Regions from separate parts of the Brevibacillus sp. HD3.3A genome, predicted to be linked through region 1. Evidence: riboswitches for the same ligand, from Rfam matches in the RefSeq annotation. Region 1 holds a riboswitch; each other region holds the start of a gene.
The links. Region 1 has a riboswitch for S-adenosylmethionine ahead of mtnK (S-methyl-5-thioribose kinase). Riboswitches for the same ligand answer to the same signal wherever they lie in the genome.
Positions count from the first base shown of each region.

Region 2: it holds a riboswitch for S-adenosylmethionine, as region 1 does, so the genes downstream of both, HP435_RS02855 (methionine ABC transporter ATP-binding protein) here and mtnK (S-methyl-5-thioribose kinase) in region 1, are expected to answer to the same signal.
Region 3: it holds a riboswitch for S-adenosylmethionine, as region 1 does, so the genes downstream of both, HP435_RS20205 (pyridoxal phosphate-dependent aminotransferase) here and mtnK (S-methyl-5-thioribose kinase) in region 1, are expected to answer to the same signal.
Region 4: it holds a riboswitch for S-adenosylmethionine, as region 1 does, so the genes downstream of both, metK (methionine adenosyltransferase) here and mtnK (S-methyl-5-thioribose kinase) in region 1, are expected to answer to the same signal.

Region 1 covers NZ_CP085874.1:5,092,645-5,097,638, forward strand. The annotation lists gene HP435_RS23800 (GNAT family N-acetyltransferase) at 1-308, opposite strand, end outside; gene mtnA (S-methyl-5-thioribose-1-phosphate isomerase) at 462-1,502, opposite strand; gene mtnK (S-methyl-5-thioribose kinase) at 1,499-2,728, opposite strand; SAM riboswitch class I at 2,878-3,023, opposite strand; gene HP435_RS23815 (anti-sigma factor) at 3,116-4,333, opposite strand; gene HP435_RS23820 (sigma-70 family RNA polymerase sigma factor) at 4,330-4,806, opposite strand.
Region 2 covers NZ_CP085874.1:528,512-533,505, forward strand. The annotation lists gene HP435_RS02835 (MFS transporter) at 1-243, opposite strand, end outside; gene HP435_RS02840 (MFS transporter) at 500-1,093, opposite strand; gene HP435_RS02845 (LCP family protein) at 1,283-2,287, shown strand; gene HP435_RS02850 (Ger(x)C family spore germination C-terminal domain-containing protein) at 2,571-2,870, shown strand; SAM riboswitch class I at 2,976-3,095, shown strand; gene HP435_RS02855 (methionine ABC transporter ATP-binding protein) at 3,206-4,219, shown strand; gene HP435_RS02860 (methionine ABC transporter permease) at 4,220-4,885, shown strand; gene HP435_RS02865 (MetQ/NlpA family ABC transporter substrate-binding protein) at 4,942-4,994, shown strand, end outside.
Region 3 covers NZ_CP085874.1:4,315,756-4,320,749, reverse strand. The annotation lists gene HP435_RS20210 (MFS transporter) at 1-704, shown strand, start outside; SAM riboswitch class I at 801-914, shown strand; gene HP435_RS20205 (pyridoxal phosphate-dependent aminotransferase) at 999-2,180, shown strand; gene HP435_RS20200 (hypothetical protein) at 2,396-2,866, shown strand; gene HP435_RS20195 (IS3 family transposase) at 2,953-3,870, opposite strand; gene HP435_RS20190 (helix-turn-helix domain-containing protein) at 3,807-4,130, opposite strand; gene HP435_RS20185 (LysR family transcriptional regulator) at 4,179-4,994, opposite strand, start outside.
Region 4 covers NZ_CP085874.1:5,580,526-5,585,519, forward strand. The annotation lists gene HP435_RS26135 (polysaccharide deacetylase family protein) at 1-697, opposite strand, end outside; gene metK (methionine adenosyltransferase) at 841-2,052, opposite strand; SAM riboswitch class I at 2,185-2,285, opposite strand; gene HP435_RS26145 (S8 family peptidase) at 2,464-4,994, opposite strand, start outside.

The sequences.
Region 1 (4,994 bases):
AAGCCGGCGCCAAGCCAATAGCCCAGTGATGTCTTCTTGTTGATCCAGTCCAGATTGTGCACACCGAGAGTCCCGGCCATCCGACCGTTATACCAGATTCCGTAGTGAATCCCTTGATTGTCGTCATACTGTTGAATCGTTCTTTGGATGAAATAGCTCGTGTCATCCTCGCACTTCGTGTAATTCAGCCAAGGCAGCCACTCTTTGAGGTAGGATCGGTTCGTATCGGTGAGCCAAAACATTTCGCTGGCATCCGACAACTCCAACTGTTTGAGAAATGCTTCTTCGGAAATCGGGATCGTTCTCATGATAACCGCTCCTCCTTCTCATTCGCTTTCAACGGGCAAGCAACTTCTTACGCTCGATTATGCGGCTGGTTCCATAATTTAGCAAGAATCAGACGATCTATTCCTGAAAAAAAGCGCCCGCCATAAAAAGGCAGACGCTCCTGATACGACGGACTATTGTTTGCTTTTCGCGATCTCTTCCGGCTTGAAAATGCCCGTCTCTGTCACAATCGCGGTAATGTACTGGGCAGGCGTCACGTCAAACGCCGGATTGTACACCTTGATATCATCCGGTGCTACCTGTTTGCCCAAGCCGTGTGTGATCTCTTCTGCCGGACGTTCCTCGATCGGAATTTCCGCACCTGTCGCCGTCGCCAGATCGACAGAGGACAGCGGCGCCGCTACATAGAAAGGAATGCCATGCGCTTTTGCCAAAACGGCTACTCCATACGTGCCGATTTTGTTGGCGACGTCGCCGTTGGCCGCTACACGGTCTGTTCCCACGACAACGGCCTGCACTTTGCCTTGCGACATGACCATAGCTGCCATGTTGTCGCAAATCAAGGTGACATCAATCCCAGCCTGCTGCAATTCATAGGCGGTCAGGCGAGCGCCTTGCAATACGGGGCGCGTCTCGTCGGCGTATACTTTCAAATCCCACCCGCGTTCTTTTGCCAAATAGAAAGGAGCGGTAGCCGTACCGTATGCAGCAGTAGCCAGCGCACCCGGATTACAGTGTGTAAGCACGCCCATGCCGTCTTGCAACAGCGTCAGCAAATGTTCGCCGATCGTGCGACATACTTCTGCGTCTTCTTTTTGAATCGCCAGTGCTTCGTCGAGCACAGCTTTTTTCAGCTCGTCAACGGGCAAGGCGGAGTTTTGTTGCACGCGTGCTTTGATCCGGTCAAGCGCCCAGAACAGATTCACAGCAGTTGGCCGGGACGTTCCCAAATAGTCTGCCTGGCTGTTCAGCTCTTGCCAAAACTGTTCATACGTTTGCGCTTCGCTGCCGCGGATTCCCAAATACAGTCCGTAGGCGGCGGCCATGCCGATTGCCGGTGCTCCGCGCACTTCCAGGCGGCGAATCGAGCCCCATACTTGTTCGGCGGTCGTCAGCTGCAAATAAATCGTTTCTACTGGCAAACGCGTCTGATCAAGCAAGACGAGTACGTCGTCTTCCCACTTGACTGGCGTTGTTTGTGTACTGGTTGTCATACTGTCGTTGCCTCCTGATAGTAGCGTGCGGTTACGTTGCGGACGATGTCCGTGATGTCTGTCGATTCCTCAATGTCGTTGCGTCCGAGAATCAGCGCTTCCCCGATCGCCAGCGCCAGTCGTTCTGCTTCGGCGCGTTTTTCGGCGTCTGCGATGGCATTCAGATCAGCCACTCCTGCCAGGCCGATCACACGGCGCAAAATTTTGCATCCGGCATAGCCTGCCGTATCCTGAATCAGTCGTTTCACGTAGCTTTGCCACAAGCCCTCGACATGAGCGCTGCGTTCTTTAGCCTGCTTGTGCCAGAGCTGGACAAACTGGGAAACAAATTCGTTCCAGACATCTTCAACCGTTTCCAGTAAGTATTCGCGGTAGGAGTCGCGTTCTCCTTGGTCATTTTGCAAGCCGTGCTGACCGGCGTAGTTGAGCAGCAGGTTGGCGATAACGGCACCGATGTCAAAACCGATCGGCCCGTAGTAGGCAAATTCGGGGTCGATCGCTTTCAGGCTGCTCTCGGTGATGAAGATGCTGCCTGTGTGCAAATCGCCGTGCAAAAGTGCTTCTGCGCGAGTCAGGAAATCGAATTTCAGCTTGGCGATTTCCAGCTTGAGCGGCTTGTTGTTCCAGATGGCCTCTACTTCTTTGCGGATCAGCGGGTTAAAGTCGTTGGTCGGCGCATTTTCATACGGGTCGGTAAAGACGAGATCTTCTGTGATTTTGCATAATTCCGGATTTATGAATGTTCCGACTAGCGCTTTTTTGTCGTACGGATGCGCCCCCAAATCGGATGTGTAGAACAAGGTTTGCGCGAGAAAACGTCCGATCTGCTTCGGAAAAAGCGGGTAGCGCTTGCCCTCAATCAAGCCTTTGCGCATGATGACGTGGTCGCCTACGTTCTCCATCACCGTCAGCGCCAGCTCCTGATCGAAGTGGTATACTTCCGGCACCAGGTCAGGCACGTATTTGTGCTGGATGCGGAGCGCTTCACTCTCGATGCGGGCACGGTCAATCGTCAGCGGCCATGATTCTCCCACGACTCTCGCAAACGGCAACGCTTGCTTCACGATGACTTTTTTTCCGGTAGCCGGCTCCTGGATATCGAACACGAGGTTCAGATTCCCGTCACCGATTTCGCGGCTGGTCAGCTCTGCTCCTTCTGTAAACAGACCCGGCAAGCCTTTTACGTACTCTACTGCTTCCTGCTCAGTCAATGCGCGGTATGCCATGATTGATTACTCCCCTCACAAATCGTTTTTTTCTCTATCTCGAACGGAATGACAAAATGGTCAGGAATCCGTGTCCAAACGCACAAAAAAGACCTCTTTCCCGAAGAAAAGAGGTCGCTGTCGCCACGTATAATAAACGTGTCATGTCCCCCTTATCTTCCAGACCACTTTTGTTTCTGCAGGAATTAGCACCGTGCACGTCGCTTTTTGTTTCAGCCGCTGCTCGCGTTGAAATAGCGTCGTGTCGGTTGCCGGGTATCATCGGGCCAGTCCCTCCACCTTCTCTGGATAAGGTATCCAAACGTATGCGGTTTTGATTTAGTTTGAATCATACAACCTGCCGTTCCACGATGTCAACACCCTTTTTTCGCAAACCGCGCTTCTCTCCTACCAGACGTGCTGAGTGCCGGAAGCAGCCGGGCGATCCCAGTTCCACCAGTCAATTTGGCCGACAAAGGCAGCGGTAATCGACTTCTCATCCTTGAGTTTGAGCAGTTCCTTCGTCGGTCCGGTCAGGACTGCTCCGTAGAGGCGAACGCCTTTTTCCTGCAAGTAGCGATAGCGCTCCTCGACTTGCGGATCGCTTCGCGAGACCAAATATTGTCCCATGTCGCGCGCGAGGCTTTTTTGCTCGACAAGGTAGGCCATTTCCCCCAAAAAGGCTGCCATCCGTCGGCTTCCTTCTCCGTTGACCTGAATCGGAGCCGCTCCGTAATTCAGCTCGTGCTCCGCAAATCCCCATGCTTCTCCCGGCCCCAAGAGCAGGTAGCCGTCTTTTTGGTCTTCGTGCCTGGCTTCCACTCCGGTGTCCACTGCCAACCAGACCGTATCCTGGTTGGCGGAGCTGATGTAGCGGGAGATTCGCTCATAATACTGCTCGTACGTCAAAAAATCAGCAAAAGAGACAGCCAACTGGGCAACGGTTCCTTCGGGGAGCTTCTCCAAAGTCGTCCAGGCTGGCGTGCGCCAATGCGCCAGTTCGTCTGCGTCCGGTTTTTGCCCGCTTTGAAGCGGATAGCGGAAAAACAGCTTTTGCTCCCTCACTCCGTTGGTCCATTGCGGCTTGGCGTTGACGTTCCACAACACGTTGGTGCTTTCAAAGCGGCCTGCGTTTTTGATGTCCGCCCCTACTCGCTCGCGAAGCTCCATCTGGATGCTGCCGTACAGCAGTCCCACCTGCGCGCCGCTGCTGCCCACGCTGACACCCGGCTGCGTAAAATTGACCATGTCCTTCGCTACCCGGTGCAGATCATCGTGCATCGACGACCCTACCCATCCGTTGACGCCCAGAAATACCACGCCAATTACAAACGGGATGGCAAAAGCGTACACGGAACTGAGCAAGCGATTTTTCCATTTTCCCCGCCGGACAATCGCCCTCTGCTTCGCTTCGGAAAGCTGGCTGTGCCCGCCCTCGTCCAGCGCGTCGAGTTCCCGTGGTTGCTGCTCTCCTTCTTCGCCCAGCAAAAGCCGCTCCAGCCGCTCTGCGCATGCCTCATCGGCTGCCAGCTCCTCGCCAAGCCGCTTTGCTTCTTCCCCTGTCAGTTCCCCTCTCAAATAAGCGAGCAGCTTTTGCTCGCGATCATGACCGTTTTGGTGCGTCATGGCCCTTCCTCCTTCCACAGCTTCCGCATCTTTTGCCGACCGCGAAACAGCGAGCGTTTGACGTCCGCCAGTTCGATCTCCAACACCTCTGCCATTTCCGCGTAGGAAAATTGCATGGCTGACAGCAAAATGACCTGTCGTTGCTTGGGCGGCAATTGCTCCAGATGCGCATATGCCTCTTTCCACAATTCCTGAGCGACCAACAGTTCCGCCGGGTCGCTCGCGGATGCGTCCGGTCGTTCCGGCATCTTTTCCATGTAGTCGACCGGGCGGCGCTTTTGCTTGCGGTGCCAATCGATAAAAGCGTGGTAAGCGACCTTGAACAGCCATGGCCTGACCTTTTCGCCGCGGTAGTCTTCCAGGGAGGCATACGCCCGGAAAAAAACCTCCTGCGTCAAGTCCTCCGCATGCCTGGTATCGCGTGTCAGCCGGAAAAGGTAGCGGTATATGTCGTTTACGTGCATCTGGTACACATACTCCAAGCCTACTTTCCCAATGCCTCCACATCCCTTCTTTACGTACCACGCCCTCTAGCGAAAAAAGTTTCACTTCCGGCCACTTTTTCCCTCTCTACAGAGAGCACATTCCGGCAAAAAACAAAGATTGACTACGGACAACAGAAGTCATATCATGGGTGTAGCACACACGGCTGACTGGCCTG
Region 2 (4,994 bases), 1.6 Mb from region 1:
GAGCATGAAGCCGAACCCGAGAGCGTATGCCACCGCGCTTGCCACCAGCTGCGCGGACAAGTTTTGCTGCAGGATGTGCTTGATCCAGGACGTGATGGGCTGACCCGCAAAAATGATGATGCCGTTGATCGTCCACAGCCAACTGAAGGCCGACAGCGGCATGCCCTGCGCCGTAATGTAAGGGGCGACACCCGTGTTCCAGACCATGTTGGAAAAGAAAATACAGGCAGCTCCCAGTGCCATGAACAAGTAAAGCTGGTAGCGCAGAAGCAGGGCAAACGTATTTTTCGCCTCGCCTTGCCGCCGGTTTTCTTTCGCCTGGTCGCCAACCAGCTTGGTGCGAGATATTTTTCATAAGGCTCTTTTCGCAAATTTTGTTGCTATTGCTGTTGTGGAAACGTGTGCTCTATAATGAAAATCAGGAAGTCTATAGGATTTCCATTTACCGTGAATGCACGCTTCGCTTGGTACTATAAATATCAAGCAACTCACGGCTTTTCTAAAAGCAACAATTTCTTAGAAAAGAGCGTTTCATAAAAAGGAAGAAGAACAGCGCAAACAACAGCGTGCTCGTACTGTTGAACAAAAAGGTCAACTGAAAGGAAAAGGTAGCGATGACCCCGGCAAGCGAAGTGCCGATCGCCATGCCGAGATTGTTGCCTACGTAGACGATGTTAAACAGCTCTCGGCGCTGCTCCTTCCAGCGAAAGCCAATAAATGCCTGGATCGCCGGAAAAGAAAGGTTGAAAGTAAAGCCCAAACAGGTCATGAGCACGAGATAGACGGGCCAGCTGCTGATGAACGGAATGGACAGCTGAATCAATCCTTGAAAAAGCAGCGCTCCCACGATGAGACGCTTGGCGCCCAAGCGGTGAAACAGGGAGCCGCCGACGAATTGCCCGGCAATGCCCGCCAAAGACTGGACCATCAAAACAAAGCCGGCTTCGGTCATGGAGCGTTGGAGAATCGTATGTACGTACAAAGTAGTCAACGGCCACATGAAAGCGCTGCCAGCAGAATTGATAAAGCTTGCAACGAGAAAAAACAGGGCTTCCTGCGGGTAACGCTGAAAAAATGCGGATGGAGAAAGCACGACAAGTCACCCCTTGGAAACGAGTATGAAGGTAGTATAAAGAATATTGCAAATTTTGTAAACGTTAAAGTATAAAAAGTTAAGCTACCCAAATAAAGGCTGCTCCACATTGTAAAGATTCGAGTATACTAAACAAGTGGTGAGATGAGTTCAAGTAGATACAGAGAATAAAAGGTGGAGTAGTTCTTTATGCGAATATGGAAACGAGTGTTGCTCCTGATGCTTGTCGTGATTGCCACGACAGCGGGTTATTACGGATACTCCTTTTATGAGTTTGCTCAAAATATCCAGGCTCCTAATGTTGTTACACCTGCCCCGCCGGATGGCGGAGCCGCAACGAAAGCGGCGGAGATACCCGAGTGGGATGGTCAAGAGCGTGTGAACATCTTGCTGATGGGTGTGGATCGCAGGGGAATGAAAAATAACGGGCTTCCCCGTTCCGACTCCATGATGCTGGTCAGTATCGACCCGGCATCCAAGCGTTACGATCTGTTCTCCATTTTGCGGGATACGTATGTGGACATTCCCGGAAATGGCAGCTCGCGTATCAACTCGGCGATTGTAGACGGCGGGCCTGAGCTGGCGATGAAGACGGTCAGCCAGTTTACCGGACTTCCTGTGGATCGCTACGTCATTACCGATTTCGAAGGCTTCAAGGCGCTGATCGACGCAGTGGGCGGCGTCGAGATCGACGTAGAGAAAAACATGTATTACCATGACCCGACAGATAAAGGCGTCTACGATATCAATCTGAAAAAAGGTGTGCAGCAGTTGGATGGCAACAAGGCGTTGCAGTACGTCCGTTTCCGCCATGACGCCACATCCGACTATACGCGCACCGAGCGTCAGCGCAAATTGCTCGCCGCTGTAGCGAGCCAGATGAAGAGCGGCACATCCCTGATCCAGTTGCCGTCCATCCTCAAACAAGTGGCGCCGTACATCCAGACGAACATCAGCTCCATGGACATGCTGAAGCTGTCCGCGCTCGGCTTGAAGCTCGATACGATGCAACCGGGCAACTATCAGCTGCCGCCGATGGGAATGTTCCGGGAATCGCACAAGGCAGGAGCCGTGCTCATTCCCGACGTAGACCAGATTCAGTCGTTCATTCAGGAAAAGCTTGAGCCGCCGACTGAAACGATGCAACAAGAGGACAACAAAACAGACGACAGTACAGACAGCACGCGAATGTAGCGTGCTGTTTTTTTGCATATTTGGGCACACTATCCATGATTTTCTACAGCACAGGCACATTGGGGTGAAGGAGATGGACCAGGAGTTCCTGCATAGATGGTGTTCGCATGGCGGATGCCAAAGTCGTGTACAGCGAGCTTATTCCGAAGCTGAGGGAAATCGATCAGGATAGACTGAATATCGACCATGTCGAAAGGCACTTGGGACTGGGGAAACGAGCAAGGGCATGCGGGACAAGGCGAAGTTGCAATCAGACAAAAAACTTTCAGGCGGGCAAATACGGGTGGCATTGTACAATGAGCACTTTGCGAAAAAAGGCATTGGCAGCATCTCCTCCCGTTACAGCAAAATGATGAAAACGATGGAGGACGCATTGGAAAAGGAAATCGAGAAAGAACTGCAAAAAGTCGTCAAAAAATTGCAGCAACTGGACGTCGATCCGGCGGGATTTGGCATCGTCTACCGTGCCCAGCAGAGGGGATTGAAAGAGATGACGAACCGCGACTGGAGAAAAATTTTCCGGCAGGCGTCTTTTCGTTTTCATGTTCAGGCAACCATTATCCGCAACGGAGTGATGGATTAAAAAAGTTTTTCCTGGGATTGCTATTGACGGGATATTTTCAAAAAGGATATAATCCGGTTTGTATCATGAAAATATGAAAAACGAACATAATATACGTGGAAATCTTTCTTATCAAGAGAGGCGGAGGGACAGGCCCGATGAAGCCCGGCAACCGGTTCATTTTTTCGAAAATGAGCGTCGCGGTGCCAATTCCTACAAGATTGGTTGGATCTTGATAGATGAGAAGGGTGGATGCGAACGTATACATGCGTTGCAGCCCCTTTTTCGTTTATGAAAAAAGGGGCTTTCTGTTTTTCACAAGGCATGTAGACAGATTTTGCTGGGAGGTGGATGCGTTGATTCAATTGCAACAACTGCATAAAAGCTATCAAGTACAAGGCAAGACGATTCCGGCATTGCTCGGGATTGACCTTTCCATAGATAAAGGGGAAATTTACGGGATCATCGGGCATTCCGGTGCGGGGAAAAGTACCCTGATTCGTTGCATCAACCTGTTGGAGCGCCCTACGTCAGGACAAGTCGTTGTCGACGGAGTGGATTTGACCAAGCTCGATGACAGCAAGCTTCAGGAAAAGCGCCGCCAGATCGGGATGATTTTCCAACACTTTAACCTGTTGTCTTCCGCGACCGTAGGCGAGAATGTCGCTTTCCCGCTCAAGCTCGCCAATCGCTCGAAGGCTGAAATCCAGAAAAAAGTGGACGAGCTGCTCAAACTGGTCGGGCTGGAAGCGCATCGGGACAAGTACCCGTCGCAATTGTCCGGCGGTCAGAAGCAGCGCGTAGGCATCGCCCGAGCGCTGGCCAATGATCCGAAAGTGTTGCTGTGCGACGAAGCGACTTCCGCCCTCGATCCGCAGACGACGAACTCGATTCTCGCGCTCTTGCTCGATATCAACCGCAAACTGGGATTGACCATCGTGCTGATCACGCACGAAATGCACGTGATCCGTTCCATCTGCGACCGCGTAGGCGTCATCGATGGCGGAAAAATTGTCGAGTCGGGCGAGGTTCTGGATGTGTTTCTCAAGCCGCAGCATCCGACGACACAGGAATTTGTCGAGCAGGTGGCCGATTCCAGCGAGCTGCGGGAAGCAGTCGCGCACGAAAAGGCGGCAGGAAACCGCACGATTGCCCGCGTCACATTCCTGGGGGAAAAGACGTACCAGCCGATCTTGTTCCAGACGATGCAAGAAACAGGCACGGTGTTCAGCATCTTGCAAGGAACGATTTCCCGCATGAAGGATACGCCGTACGGCCAACTGGTCGTCGAGCTGGAAGGCGATGTCCGTCAAAACGAAAAAACCATCGAGACGTTGCGTCAGCGTGGCTTGGAAGTAGAGGTGATATAGATGGACTGGACTTTGGAAAATGTGGATTGGTCGGAGATCGCCGAGGGAACAATAGATACGCTGACGATGCTTGGCTTCTCGACACTGTTTACCATCCTGATTGGTTTGCCGCTGGGGATTATTTTGTTCCTGACTTCTCGCGGACAGCTTTTGCAAAACCAGGTGTTTTATGCGATTGCCTCATTCGTTGTCAATATACTGCGTTCTGTACCGTTTATCATTTTGATGATCTTGCTGATTCCTGTGACAAAAGTAATTGTGGGTACTTCACTCGGGGTACTCGGAGCGATTCCGCCGCTCGTCATCGGTGCAGCCCCGTTTTTTGCGCGGCTGGTGGAAACCTCGCTGAGAGAGGTGGATCGAGGAGTCATCGAAGCCGCTCAGTCGATGGGAGCCTCCAACTGGCAAATCATCTGGAACGTGCTGCTTCCTGAATCGCGTCCAGGTCTGGTGGCCGGGATTACGATCACGACAGTTGCCCTTGTCTCTTACACCGCGATGTCCGGCGTAATCGGCGGCGGCGGGCTGGGAGATTTGGCAATCCGCTACGGCTACCAACGCTTCCAGACAGATGTCATGATTGTTACAGTGATTATTTTGCTCGTGTTGGTCCAGATCTTGCAGTCGCTGGGGGATCGCCTGGTTATGCGATTCAGCCGCAAGTAAGGTCTTTCCATATAAGCTTTGCAGAACACAGACCAAAAAATAGGGGGAAATCATTTATGAAAAAATTAGTCGTATCTGTACTTTCTACCGTATTGGCATTTTCCTTGGC
Region 3 (4,994 bases), 780 kb from region 1:
ATCGGCCACTGCCTGCTTCGCCAGCGGGCGAGTCGGACACGAGCAAGACCGATGCTGACGGACAGCTTGGCGCACATGGCGCAGGAGAGCTTCAGCCAACGCGAAAAGTGGTTTGGGGAGCCTTGCTGTTTTTGTGCAGCGGCTTGCTGATCAGCTGGATTGTGTACGTGCAATGGACGACGGTGTTGTCGACTTACATGCAATCTTTGGGCATCTCCTTGCGCCAGTACAGCTTGCTGTGGACGCTGAATGGCGGCTTGATCCTGTTTGGTCAACCGCTGATCGCCTGGGTCATTCGCCGCTTTGCTCGCACGCTGAAAGCGCAAATGCTGCTCGGCTCCTACGTCTTTGCCTTGTCGATGCTGATTTTGTCGCAGTCGACCTCCTATGCGGGCTTCGTCGCCGCGATGTTTATCATGACGTTGGGCGAAATGCTCGTCTGGCCAGCCGTTCCTGCCGTAGCCGCACAAATTACGCCAGCAGGACGGGAAGGCTTTATTCAAGGGCTGATCGCGGGAACAGGCTCGGCAGGGCGGATGCTCGGACCGTTGCTCGGCGCGATCATTTTCCAGCACTTTCAGGCGCAAGGGCTTTTGTACATCATGGCAGGGCTTGCGCTCTTGTCCGTGGCGTTTTTCGCCTTCCACACAACGTTTTTGAATCGCCGTCAAAAGGTGGCTGTGCCAACCGCAGAAAAGATGTAGCGAAAAAAGGCGAGCGCCTGCGGGGAAGCATCTTGACACGCCGAGAGCAGGCAATGTAGTATGAAGAAGATTAAAAACAGTATATTCCGTGTGATTTACTTATGAAGAGAGGCGGAGGGACTGGCCCTATGAAGCCCGGCAGCGGATCTGCGCGTGTAGCGATGCAGATGCTGTGCCAATTCCAGCAGGAGTATTCCTGACAGATAAGGACGTGACCAAGCTGATCTCCCCCTTTTTCTGTACGGAAAAAGGGGGTTTTTGCTGTATGGGCGAAAAGAAAGGAACTGAAGAGAAATGCGTATCCAACCTTCCGACATGATTGACCGGCTGCCAACCCAATTTTTCGCGACGCTGGTAGCGAAAGTAAATAAAGTCATCGCCAACGGGCACGATGTGATCAACCTGGGGCAGGGAAACCCGGACTTGCCGACTCCTCCCCACATCGTAGAAGCGCTGCAAGCACATACAGCCAACCCGCTTCACCACAAGTACCCGCCTTTTTCCGGCCGACTGGAACTGAAGCAGGCTGTTGCGCACTGGTACAAACAACAATTTGACGTAGACCTTGATCCGGAAGAAGAAGTAGCGGTTTTGTTCGGCAGCAAAACAGGACTGGTGGAAATTTGCCAGGTGCTGATGAACGCAGGCGACGTCGCGCTCGTACCGGACCCGGGCTATCCGGATTACTGGTCGGGTGTGGCGGTCGTCAATGGTCGGATGTCGATGATGCCGCTGACAGCAGAAAATCAGTTTTTGCCGGACTACAGCAAAATTCCGCAAGCCGATTTGGATCGGGCCAAGCTGATGTTTTTGAACTATCCGAATAACCCGACAGCGGTGAACGCGCCGTTTGAATTTTACGAGGAAACGATTCAATTTGCCCGCAAGCATGAGATCGTCGTCTGCCACGACTTTGCCTACGGCGCGATCAGCTACGACGGCAAAAAGCCGGTCAGCTTCATGCAGGTGCCAGGGGCAAAAGAGGTCGGTGTCGAGTTTTACACTTTGTCCAAAACGTACAACATGGCTGGCTGGCGCGTAGGGGCGATGGTCGGCAACCGCGAGCTGGTGAGACTGATCAATTTGATTCAGGATCATTATTTCGTCAGCCTGTTCGGTGCTGTGCAAATGGCCGCGGTAACCGCGATGACCGAATCGCAGCAATGCGTTCGGGATTTGGTGGCTGTTTACGAAAGCAGACGAAACGCCTTGTTCTCCAATCTGCACCGCATCGGCTGGCAAGCGCCGCCGTCCCAAGGCTCGTTTTTTGCCTGGCTCCCGGTTCCAGCCGGATTCACTTCCATCGAGTTTTCCGATTTGCTCTTGGAAAAAGCGCATGTCGTCGTTGCTCCCGGTGACGGCTTCGGCCCTACCGGGGAAGGATACGTTCGCGCCGCGCTGTTGTCGAGTGAAGAACGTCTGGCCGAAGCGGTACAGCGCATTGAGAAATTAGGACTGTTTGCCAATACCAAATAGGATGAGAACGGACCGCACTTTCCTGCATGAGAAAGTGCGGTTTTTGTTTGGAAATCAGGGGATAGCAGGAGATTTTCTGGGTAAAATGTAAGGGCCATGCGTTTTGGAAACCAAGACAGGCAAGGCGAATAAAAATCATTCTCACCGTTGACAGATAATGATTTTCATTATAGGATGGTAATGATAATTGATCTCAGCAAGAGCGGGAGGGTACTATGCGCTATCAGATTAACGGTTACACGGACATGTATACGGTGATCGCCAACGAGCGGAAGATCGGTGGAGCCATTGAAGCAGCTCAGGTTCGACTGCGCACGGGAGAGATTTTTGCCAATGCGGTTCTCACTCGTTTGGAAATGTCAGGTGCGCATTTTTGCTCGATCGGATTCGTCACAGAAGAAGGCAAGCGGCTGATTGTGCACGTAGATGATATCAGCATGATCGCAGATGCGCGCCATGTAAATGTATGTGAGCTGACCAATGAATGCATGCGTGCAGAGAAATGCGCGGATCGCTTGAAGCGTTTGAAGCGTCTCTGTGAGCTGAACGAAGGAAGCTGTACGCCGACTTTCCAGGAAGAAGCGCTGCTTTTGGCAGAGGACATCGGACTGGATGAAGCACGCGGACACGTAGACTTGTCTTTCTTGCCGCAAGCAGAAAAGGCTCGTGTTGTTCGCATCGCGTAGAATAGCTATTTGATTTACATAATCGCCCCTTTCCCTTTTACTGGTCTTATCCCCGTCAAGTGGACAGTTCAAAACAAGCCCTTGCTTTACGCAGCCTCAGCTCGGTATTGAACTGGGCTGAGACTGCGTAAACGAGCTTGAATCCGTTCGTGATTGTAAAAATGAATGTAACGTTCGATTGCTTTATTCACCTCTTCTTCGGTTCCGAAGGAATCCAAATATATACATTCTGTTTTGAGGTGGCTGAAAAAGCTTTCGATACAAGCGTTGTCCAGGCAGTTTCCTTTTCTCGACATACTTGGAGTTATGTTATACGCTTGTAATAGATTCTGATATGCTCTGGACGTGTACTGGCTTCCCTGATCGCTATGTAGCAGGACGCCATTCACGTCTCTTTTTTGTGTCGCTGCCTTCACAGTATCTAAGACGAGGGATAAATCATTCTGTTTGCTGACTTTATAGGCAATTACCTCATTATTGAAAAGGTCGTAAATGACAGACAGATACAGCCGTCTCCCGTTAAAAATGATATAGGTAATATCTGTAGCCCATTTTTCAGTAGGTCGTGACGCAGCAAACTCACGGTTCAACTTGTTTTCTGTTATCACGATTGGCTCTTTGCGTCCATAATACTTTCGTTTCCTGCGAATACGTGATTGGATCCCCAACTCTTTCATCAGTCGGTACACACGCTTATGATTAATTCGAATGCCATGGACCCGGTATAGCCACATCTTAATTCGAGGATATCCGTATATTCCATTGACCCCTTGATGACAATGCAAAATCAGCTTTTTTAACTCTTGGTCTTCCGCGTATTTTCTCGTCGGGTTCTTCTGTAAGTGCAGCCACTTATAATAACCACTTTTTGATACTTGAGCAATTTTGCATAGTAACAGAACTGGATAACGATCCGCCATCTCAGCAATAATCCGAAAAATTACTGTTTTTCCCTGATCCTTCTTCTTTCCCCCTTTCTGGCTTCTAAGAGCTTTTTTAAGAATTCTACCTCCGCTTCAAGACGCCTAATTCTTTCATCTGAAGCCATGGGGTTTTTACGAGGCCTTCCCATGCTCATCCCTCCGGCTTTGCCTCTTTGGTCTACCAATCCTTGTACACCGTGATCTCTGTATTTTCTAACCCATCTACGGAACATCCGTAAATCCAAACCGTAGGTTTCTTGAATTTGTTTATACGTAGCTCCTTGTTCAAACCATTCCACTACTTGTGTCTTAAATTCAAGCGAGTATGTCATTTTCCCCATAAAGAATATCCCCTCCAAATAAACAGTAATGGTCTTTCTTTTTACTGTCTACTTAAAGGGGATAATATCATACAGCGGAGAGGGGCTTTTTGCGTGCGGGCGTTGATGCTGCAAAAACCGGATGAAGCTCTGGACCGGATAAGGCATGATGTCGTCCTGGCGATAGACGAGGCAAATGTGCCTGCGATTGACGTAGCCGGGCAGTTCGCGAACGATCAGCTCACCAGTTTCGCTTTCGCGCACGACGCTGCGGTACGGCAGGACACTGACGCCCATGTTGTGTTTGGTCGCTTCTTTGATCGTCTCAATCGCCCCCAGCTCCATGCGCACTTGCCAGCGCAGCTGGTTTTCCTGGGCCCAAAGTTCAGCAAGCTCGCGTGAGGTGGAGCCTGCTTCGTGAATGAGAAATGGCTCGGATTGCAAATCAGTCAGCTCGATCACGCTTTTTTGGGCAAGCGGATTTTGCGGAGCGAGAACGAGGCGCAGTTCGTCGGCAAGCAGCGGAATGACATGCAGACCGTCCTGGGGCTGCATGGACAACGAGACAATCGCCAAATCGATCTCAAAATCGCGCAGCAGCTCCATGAGCGGCCGCGCTTTTTTTACGGTCAAAATCGGCAGGACGTGCGGATGCTCCGCCTGAAATGAAGCCAGATAAGGGGGAAGATAGTAGGTGGCAGGCGTATAGCTCGCCCCGATTTTCAGCGTTCCTCTGCCGCCGTGGCGAAACTCCTCCATGACTTGTCCGGCCTCTGTGAGCAAAGTGGACACTCTGCGGGCATAAGGCAAGAGCGCCGCTCCTGCTTCCGTCAGGCGAAAGTGCCGCGGCTGCTTGTAATACAGCTCCACGCCGAGGTCGCTCTC
Region 4 (4,994 bases), 490 kb from region 1:
TTACATCCTGCAAGTAGACGGGAGCAGTCTCTGGTCCCATCTCTCCCCATTCATTCCGCGCTTCCTCTTCATGCAGGCTGTAGGTATGAGAACCAATATCAGCCAAGCCAGAGTGAAGCATTTCCATGACTTGTTGACGCGTGAGTGGCGTCGTCATGTTCTCCCGTTTTCGTTCGGCTACATCTCGCAAGCGTCCTGCAATCACGAAGTTCACTGACGGGTAGCCGTATGTACGCAATATCGGAAAAGCCTTCGTATAATAACTTTCGTAGCCATCATCAAACGTAATCAGGACAGCATTTTCTGTCGGCAAGCTCCCGGTATCGACAAAGCGCAAAAACTCATCCAGCGTAATGGGATGCAGGTCATTTTCGTGCAAAAATGCCATATGTTCTGCGAATTGTTCGGGCGCAATCACGTAACGTTGGCCTGCAGCATCTGTCACATGATGATACGTCAGGACGACGACTTGATTGTTATACCACTTTTGCGGCTTTACCGTTGCTTTTTCGTTTCGCGTGACGTTTGGCTCAGCGTTTTCCGTCTCGCTTATGCTTATAGACGTATCGACTTGGGGAAAAGGTTGCACTTTTTGCGCATTCTTTTTTGACTGGTACAAATCACCAAGCCCCAATATCGTCACAACCAACAGTAAACAACTGATAAACACTGTCAGGAAGAGCCTTTTGTTCGGCAAAGAAACCCCTCCTTCACTTCCTCACTAGGAGATTCGACACAGTCCTACATTTTCCCTTTGATCAGGATTCACCAATAATTGGAAATTTCTTCCCATAACAAAAAGAGCCCAGTAGCTTTTACCAGGCTCTTTCTTTGCCGTGCTTATTTTGCCAGTTGAGCAGCCTCTTGCTTCAGGACTTCTGCTTTGTCTGTTTGCTCCCAAGGAACATTCAGGTCATTGCGTCCGAAGTGGCCGTAAGCCGCTGTTTGTTTGTAGATAGGACGACGCAGGTCGAGCTGTTTGATGATACCAGCTGGACGCAGGTCGAAATGTTTGCGAACGAGTTTCACGAGATCTTCTTCGGAAACAGTTCCTGTACCAAAAGTATCAACTGCGATGGATACTGGTTGTGCTACACCAATCGCATACGCTACTTGTACTTCGCACTTGTCAGCCAAGCCAGCTGCCACGATGTTTTTCGCAACATAGCGAGCAGCATAAGCACCGGAGCGGTCTACTTTTGTCGGATCTTTACCGGAGAACGCGCCGCCGCCGTGACGAGCGTATCCGCCGTAAGTGTCTACGATGATTTTGCGGCCAGTCAAGCCAGCATCCCCTTGTGGTCCGCCGATAACGAAACGGCCAGTTGGGTTGATGAAGTATTTGGTTTCAGCATCCAGAAGTTCAGCTGGAACTACTGGTTTGATTACATGCTCAACCAGGTCTTGTTTGATTTGCTCCAAAGTTGTTTCAGGAGCGTGTTGAGTAGAGATAACGATCGTGTCGATGCGAACAGGCTTGTCTCCATCGTACTCAACCGTTACTTGTGTTTTACCGTCAGGACGCAGGTAAGCGAGTGTGCCGTTTTTGCGAACTTCGGTCAAACGACGAGCCAGTTGGTGGGACATGCTGATCGGCAATGGCATCAACTCAGGTGTTTCGTTGCAAGCAAAGCCGAACATCAGACCTTGGTCACCTGCACCAATCGCTTCGATCTCAGCGTCAGTCATTTTGCCTTCGCGCGCTTCCAGTGCTTGGTCTACACCCAGTGCAATGTCAGCGGATTGCTCGCCGATTGCTGTGATAACACCGCAAGTGTCAGCGTCAAAGCCGAACTTAGCGCGATCATAGCCGATTTCACGAATGGTTTCGCGAACCAGCTTTTGAATGTCTACATAAGTGTTGGTTGTGATCTCACCCGCTACGAGAACCAGACCTGTCGTTACAGAAGTTTCGCACGCTACGCGAGCGTTTGGATCTTTGGACAGGATGGCGTCCAGGATAGAGTCGGAAATTTGGTCACAAATTTTATCCGGATGTCCTTCGGTTACAGACTCAGATGTGAACAGACGACGACCTTTTTGCAAAGCCATGAGAAAATACCTCCTTTGACCTCATACAAATAGTTTGGTAGCCGAGTCAGGATTTTATCGACGTAAACGCAAATAAAAAACCTTTTCCATCTTTCGGAGGAAAAGGTTTGAGCGCTTTTAGCTTCCTTCATCCTCTTATCGGCCAGAACAGATTTCCGTCCTGCTGGTTAGCACCGCTCTAGTCGGTTGCCGGGCTTCATAGGGCCAGTCCCTCCGCCTGCTCTGGATAAGAGTATCCATTACGGATTATAGAATAATTGTTTTTCGGGGTGGTGTCAATAGACTTTTCCCACAACTCCGGTTCGAAGCAGGCCAGCCTGTACAAAACGTTGATGAAATCGCCTGCGGGAAGCGAGCGATGATGACTGTAGCGCATGGACAGCGCCTTTTGCACAAGCTGGTCAAGCCTCTTTATACTTGGTACGATTTGGCGATCAATACAACAACCTCGGCCCGCGTAGCGGTTCCCTGAGGCTTGAAGGTCTTGCCATATCCGTTCAGCCACTTTTTTTGCGTCAACGCCTCGATCGCCGGCGATGCCCAATAGTTGACCGGAACATCGCGATAAGAGGACACGCTGCGGCTATTCACAGCTACCCCTTTCGCCCTGGCGATCATGGAGGCCATCTCGGCCCGCGTTACCGCCTGATCAGGCTTGAGTTGACTGTTTGGATACCCCTTCAAGACTCCGAGCTGATAAGCTACCCCAAGGGTGTTGTACGCCCAGTGCTTTTTTGGCAAATCGGAAAAGACGTCCTTGCCCGTGTACATACTGGCTACTTTCGAGCCGGTGACACGCATCGTCGAAACGAGCATGGTCGCAAATTGGGCGCGGGTCACTGCCTGATCCGGCTTGAATGTTGCGTCGTCGAAGCCTTTGATGATGCCTTTGTCGCTGAGCTTGGCGATTTGCGCACGCGCCCAGTGGTTAGAAATATCCCGATAGCCGGAAATGAGCGGCTGCGGGCTGAGCGTCAATTTGTAGGAATCGTACTTGAAAGGCACGATGCTGCTCATGCGCACGAAATACTTCCCTTTAGGCAGCCGTATGCCGAAAATTTCACTGCCTTGGTCTGACCGCTCTGCCACTTCGGTTGTCGAAGCAAGCGCCACGTTCATGTTTTTCTCATTGTAAAGGGCAATGTGAAACCCGCTTGCTACCGGGATGAACGGAGCGCGAACTGTGACGTACGATTCCGCATCCAATGTAAATTGAAACCAGTCTGAATCTGTCGACGCCGGAATGGTTCCTGACATGACTCCTCCACTGGCAAGCGGAGCAGCTTTGCTATACGTATTATTCGGCTCGTTCCCATCTTTTTTCAACGGGGTAAAGGCGAGATCGAGGCGATATTCGCCGTTCATTGCATTTTGCTGATACTCGCTGACGCGAATGTAGTATTTTCCTGGCGAGACGTCCTTGCTTGCACGTTCGGAAGGATTATCCCTGTCGCTGTTATCGTATACCGGGTCCCAGACCGTATTTTTTCCCGGCTCTTGCTTTCCGATGGCAAGTACCAAGTCCACCCGCTTGTTATCAGGTGTGACCGTCACGTCCATATGCCCGTACTCGCGGACATAGTAGGAGAACCAATCCTGATCCCCTTCCTCATGGAAATTGCCCGTCACGCTGATCTGGTTGCCCACCAGCGGCCTTGCCGTAGCCATCGTATTGTTCGGTTCATTCCGATCTGGGTTGATGGTGAATTTGCTCGTCAGCACATAAGTAAACGCATTAACTCCACCGTTTCTCACCAGCTTGATGTTCATTCGCCCAGCTTTTGCAGGAACCGTTATCGTATCCCCGTTCCCGATATAGTAAGTGACCGGCTGACGATTTGCCGGATAAAAAGTCGCTGACATGGCTGACGATACGCCTGAGTTGATCGATGCGGTGAGACTTACTTTTCCATCGTAAGGAACGTCCATCTTGAACCAGTCAACCGTATCGTTTGGCCCCAGATTGCCGCGGACTTGCGCTTCGATCGGAAACGCCTTGGCTCTCTCCAAAACGTTGTTCGGCTCCAAAAAGTCGCTGGACAGCGCACTGCGCACTGCCTTGTTTACGTCCAGAAGACCGTAGCCCGCTTGCCGATCCCAGCCGCCTTCGCCAATATCTGTCGCCGTCTGATAAAGCATCTGCCTGACGTCGAGGGCAGACAGCTTGGGATGACGAGCCAGAATGAGAGCAGCTGCGCCTGCTACCTGAGGCGCCGCTACAGATGTTCCGGAAACCGAACCGTATTTGCCGCCGAGCTTGGTTGTATACACATTAAGCCCCGGTGCCACCAGATTCATCTCCGGCCCTGTATTCGACTGGTAAAGGACCTGGTTTCTTCCGTTTATCGCCCCCACCGCAATTACGGTCGGGTACGCTGCCGGATACGCGACACGGCTTGCCTCATTTCCGCTCGCCGCCACCAGAACCGCTCCGTTTCGTTCCGCGCGGTCGACCGCATTTTTCATAGCCCGGGAGTAAGCCATGCTGCTAAAAGACATCAAAATGACCTTTGCCCCCCGATCGAGGGCGGCGTTGATTCCTTTGGCGATCATGTCAACATCCGTAGTAGATGCGTTTTTGTTCAAGACTTTGACGGGCAAAATTTTGGCGTTCCAGACCACCCCGGCTACGCCGATCCCGTTGTTCCCTTTTGCCCCGAGGACCCCGATGACTTCTGTTCCATGCCCATTGTCATCCTGCGCACTTTTCCCCGGATTGACCAGGTTAACACCAGGGAGCAAATTCCCCTTCAAATCAGGGTGATTGTAATCGGCCCCTGTATCGAGTACAGCAATCGTGATCGCCTGATTGCTGTTCACCACTGACCATGCCTTGTCCGCTTTGATTTGACTCAGGTGCGTCTGGTTGCTCAGGTAGCTGTCATTGGAGGCAGGAGCAGCAGCGAGTGCCTGCCTGGCTTCCAAAGGAGCGACGGTGAGCA